Regions from separate parts of the Lysinibacillus sp. CD3-6 genome, predicted to be linked through region 2. Evidence: a T-box and tRNA genes for the amino acid it is inferred to sense, from the RefSeq annotation. Region 2 holds a T-box; the other holds one or more tRNA genes.
What was found. A T-box is a leader RNA that pairs with one kind of tRNA and senses whether it is charged. The one in region 2 lies ahead of leuS (leucine--tRNA ligase), so its partner is inferred to be a tRNA-Leu.
Positions count from the first base shown of each region.

Region 1: it has a tRNA-Leu gene. The T-box ahead of leuS (leucine--tRNA ligase) is inferred to sense a tRNA for this amino acid. The anticodon was not compared.

Region 1 is NZ_CP085880.1:242,882-245,107, reverse strand. It holds tRNA gene FH508_RS01185 (tRNA-Glu) at 32-103, opposite strand; tRNA gene FH508_RS01180 (tRNA-Asn) at 105-181, opposite strand; tRNA gene FH508_RS01175 (tRNA-Ile) at 194-267, opposite strand; tRNA gene FH508_RS01170 (tRNA-Gly) at 272-345, opposite strand; tRNA gene FH508_RS01165 (tRNA-Phe) at 349-424, opposite strand; tRNA gene FH508_RS01160 (tRNA-Ser) at 436-528, opposite strand; tRNA gene FH508_RS01155 (tRNA-Ala) at 540-615, opposite strand; tRNA gene FH508_RS01150 (tRNA-Pro) at 629-705, opposite strand; tRNA gene FH508_RS01145 (tRNA-Arg) at 729-805, opposite strand; tRNA gene FH508_RS01140 (tRNA-Leu) at 820-908, opposite strand; tRNA gene FH508_RS01135 (tRNA-Gly) at 914-988, opposite strand; tRNA gene FH508_RS01130 (tRNA-Leu) at 1,042-1,126, opposite strand; tRNA gene FH508_RS01125 (tRNA-Lys) at 1,135-1,207, opposite strand; tRNA gene FH508_RS01120 (tRNA-Gln) at 1,229-1,303, opposite strand; tRNA gene FH508_RS01115 (tRNA-His) at 1,316-1,391, opposite strand; tRNA gene FH508_RS01110 (tRNA-Trp) at 1,429-1,502, opposite strand; tRNA gene FH508_RS01105 (tRNA-Tyr) at 1,515-1,598, opposite strand; tRNA gene FH508_RS01100 (tRNA-Thr) at 1,608-1,680, opposite strand; tRNA gene FH508_RS01095 (tRNA-Asp) at 1,692-1,764, opposite strand; tRNA gene FH508_RS01090 (tRNA-Met) at 1,771-1,845, opposite strand; tRNA gene FH508_RS01085 (tRNA-Val) at 1,871-1,946, opposite strand; rRNA gene rrf (5S ribosomal RNA) at 1,960-2,074, opposite strand; rRNA gene FH508_RS01075 (23S ribosomal RNA) at 2,143-2,226, opposite strand, start outside.
Region 2 is NZ_CP085880.1:3,723,189-3,725,414, reverse strand. It holds gene FH508_RS18435 (transposase) at 1-395, opposite strand, end outside; T-box leader at 647-859, shown strand; gene leuS (leucine--tRNA ligase) at 951-2,226, shown strand, end outside.

The DNA.
Region 1 (2,226 bases), 1.3 Mb from region 2:
GTAGCAACAATATGCTACATGCTTTACTAGATGACCCCTACGGGATTCGAACCCGTGTTACCGCCGTGAAAGGGCGGTGTCTTAACCGCTTGACCAAGGGGCCATGGCTCCGAAGGCAGGACTCGAACCTGCGACAACCTGATTAACAGTCAGGTGCTACTACCAACTGAGCTACTTCGGAATAATTTTTTAATGGGCCTAAATGGACTCGAACCATCGACCTCACGCTTATCAGGCGTGCGCTCTAACCAGCTGAGCTATAGGCCCTCTTTGGAGCGGGTGATGAGAATCGAACTCACGACATCAGCTTGGAAGGCTGAGGTTTTACCATTAAACTACACCCGCATATGGTGGGTCAGGACGGAATCGAACCGCCGACACTTAGAGCTTCAATCTAATGCTCTACCAACTGAGCTACTGACCCGAAAAAGAAAATGGAGGAGGTAGAGGGATTCGAACCCCCGCGCGGTGTTACCCGCCTGTCGGTTTTCAAGACCGATCCCTTCAGCCAGACTTGGGTATACCTCCGGAAATAAATATGGTGGAGCCTAGCGGGATCGAACCGCTGACCTCCTGCGTGCAAGGCAGGCGCTCTCCCAGCTGAGCTAAGGCCCCAAATTTTAAAAGATGGTCGGAATGACAGGATTCGAACCTACGACCCCTTGGTCCCAAACCAAGTGCTCTACCAAGCTGAGCTACATTCCGTTACTGTCTATCTTATCTTTTTATGGCGCGCCCGGCAGGAGTCGAACCCACAACCTTCTGATCCGTAGTCAGACGCTCTATCCAATTGAGCTACGGGCGCTTAATATTAAAAAATGGTGCCGAGGGCCGGAATCGAACCGGCACGGTAGTCACCTACCGCAGGATTTTAAGTCCTGTGCGTCTGCCAGTTCCGCCACCCCGGCACATTTGGAGCGGAAGACGAGGTTCGAACTCGCGACCCCCACCTTGGCAAGGTGGTGTTCTACCACTGAACTACTTCCGCATGTGCATAAGATTATTTATCCTGGCAATTATGTAATTTGTAAATAAAATAAATGGTGCGGGTGAAGGGAGTCGAACCCCCACGCCTTGCGGCGCTAGATCCTAAGTCTAGTGCGTCTGCCAATTCCGCCACACCCGCAAATATGATGAGCCATGAAGGACTCGAACCTTCGACCCTCTGATTAAAAGTCAGATGCTCTACCAACTGAGCTAATGGCTCATATTATTAATAAATGAAAAATGGCTGGGGTACTAGGATTCGAACCTAGGCATGACGGAATCAAAATCCGTTGCCTTACCGCTTGGCTATACCCCAATATTAATTATATGGGGCGACTGATGGGAATCGAACCCACGAATGTCGGAACCACAATCCGATGCGTTAACCACTTCGCCACAACCGCCATATGAACTATAACAGTAGTTTAATCTAAAAAAGTTTGGCAGGGGCAGTAGGAATCGAACCCACACCAAAGGTTTTGGAGACCTCTATTCTACCGTTGAACTATGCCCCTAAAATAAAAAACTGGTGGAGGGGGACGGATTCGAACCGCCGAACCCTAAGGAGCGGATTTACAGTCCGCCGCGTTTAGCCACTTCGCTACCCCTCCAAGGGCTGATGCCGGCGATAGGAGTCGAACCCACGACCTACTGATTACAAGTCAGTTGCTCTACCAACTGAGCTACACCGGCAAATAAAAAGACGGTCCCGACCGGGATCGAACCGGCGATCTCCTGCGTGACAGGCAGGCATGTTAACCGCTACACCACGGGACCATAATTTGGTTGCGGAGACAGGATTTGAACCTGTGACCTTCGGGTTATGAGCCCGACGAGCTACCACTGCTCCACCCCGCGACAATATAATACTTTGATATTAAAATGGTGGAGGATGACGGGCTCGAACCGCCGACCCTCTGCTTGTAAGGCAGATGCTCTCCCAGCTGAGCTAATCCTCCACATAAAAAACAAGCGAAGCGACGTCCTACTCTCACAGGGGAAGCCCCCAACTACCATCGGCGCTAAAGAGCTTAACTTCCGTGTTCGGTATGGGAACGGGTGTGACCTCTTTGCCATCATCACTTCACTTATTCAGTTGAAAGAACTTATTCTCTCAAAACTGGATAAACGTTTCATTGAATGTTTCAAACTTTTTTGGTTAAGTCCTCGATCGATTAGTATTCGTCAGCTCCATGTGTCACCACACTTCCACCTCGAACCTATCTACCTCATCGTCTT
Region 2 (2,226 bases):
ACAATAGGAGGTGCTGTTGAAATAGGATTGCGGTGGATATAGCGGCTAACACTGAGCATATCTAGTTGTGAGGGAACAAGATCTGCAAAGTAGCGACTCTCGTACAGATGACCGCAATATTGATATTTCTTTTTAAAGTAATTACTGTAACGCCAATTGATGATCGCCATCAATTTCCCTAGTGGAACATCCTTTGACTGAATCAGAAGATGGTAGTGGTTAGACATAAGGCAATAAGCGACAATGCTAAAAGTGTGTTTTTGATAAGCATATTGCAGTATACGAAAAAAAGCATCGAAATCAGCAACATTCAAAAAAATCATTTGACGATTGTTACCACGCATAACAACGTGATTATAATGATGTGGAGACCAAAGTCGTTTTTTTCTTGGCACACAATACTACCTCCTTTGTCGTTTTCTTTAGCATAAAAATGAAGATCAATAACGTCAAATGTACAAAAATCACTAAAATACCTAATATTTTAATTTTTTTAGCGAAAAAAGGCTGGAATTTTACAACTCTATCCAAAAAGCATAGGAAATAATTTTTTTAGCTAATTGTGTGAGAATTGTGTGCGTGTCAGGCACCGATAAAAAGAGGCTTGTGCTTTTATGCACTTTCCATTAGAATAAATGCAATACATGTAAAGACAATGATGAGGAATAGTAAATTTGTGGTTCTTTTTAGAGAGCTAGCGGTTGGTGGAAGCTAGTAGGGATGCAAATTGAACTCGCCTGCTGAGTCTGCGTACATAAGTGTTATGTGTGCCGTCATTTCCGCGTTAAGGAAGCTTGAGCCGAGTGTAATCACTAATTTGGGTGGTACCGCGGGAGATAAGAATGCTCTCGTCCCTTTCTGACAAAGGAAGGGGCGAGTTTTTTTATTTTTTAAATATTTTGTCAATTCTTACGATAAGTGGTATTGAACATATATAAGGAGGAAATAGTATGAGCTTTAATCATCAACAAGTTGAAAAAAAGTGGCAGCAATATTGGGATGTCAACAAAACATTCAAAACAGAAAATGAAACGGATAAACCGAAATTTTATGCACTTGATATGTTCCCATATCCATCAGGAGCGGGACTTCACGTAGGGCATCCAGAAGGGTATACAGCAACTGATATCCTTTCACGTTTCAAACGTATGCAAGGCTTTAATGTTTTACATCCAATGGGATGGGATGCATTCGGTTTACCTGCAGAGCAATATGCTTTAGATACAGGAAATGATCCAGCAGAATTTACAGCAAAAAATATTGCAACATTTAAGCGTCAAATTCAAGAGCTAGGATTTAGCTATGATTGGGATCGTGAAATCAACACAACAGATCCTGACTATTACAAATGGACACAATGGATTTTCATTCAATTATATAAAAAAGGCTTAGCGTATGTAGATGAAGTGGCTGTAAACTGGTGCCCTGCATTAGGAACAGTGCTTGCCAATGAAGAAGTCATTGATGGAAAATCAGAGCGTGGAGGACATCCAGTAGAACGTCGCCCAATGAAACAATGGATGCTGAAAATTACTGCCTATGCGGATCGTCTAATCGATGATTTAGAAGAAGTTGATTGGCCAGAATCGATTAAAGATATGCAACGTAACTGGATTGGACGCTCTGAAGGTGCTGAAGTAACTTTTGGCATTGAAGGAACAGATAAAAACTTTACGGTATTTACTACACGTCCTGATACGTTATTCGGTGCTACTTATACAGTACTTGCGCCTGAACATAAACTAGTGGCTGAAATTACAACAGCTGAACAACAAGCTGCTGTAGAGGCGTATCTTGAAAAAGTAAAAATGAAATCAGACTTAGAACGTACTGATTTAGCTAAAGAAAAAACAGGTGTATTTACTGGAGCGTACGCAGTGAATCCTATTAACGGTAAAAAAATGCCGATCTGGATTGCTGATTATGTATTAGCGACGTACGGCACTGGTGCTATTATGGCTGTTCCTGCTCATGACGAACGTGATTATGAATTCGCTAAAGAGTTTGGCTTAGACATCGTAGCTGTGCTTGAAGGTGGCGACATCGACAACGAAGCGTTCACAGGTGACGGTCAGCACATTAACTCGGACTTCCTTGATGGTTTAAACAAAGCAGATGGTATTGCGAAAGCGATTGAATGGTTAGAAGAAAAAGGTGTAGGTGAGAAAAAAATATCTTATCGTCTACGTGACTGGTTATTCTCTCGTCAACGTTATTGGGGAGAGC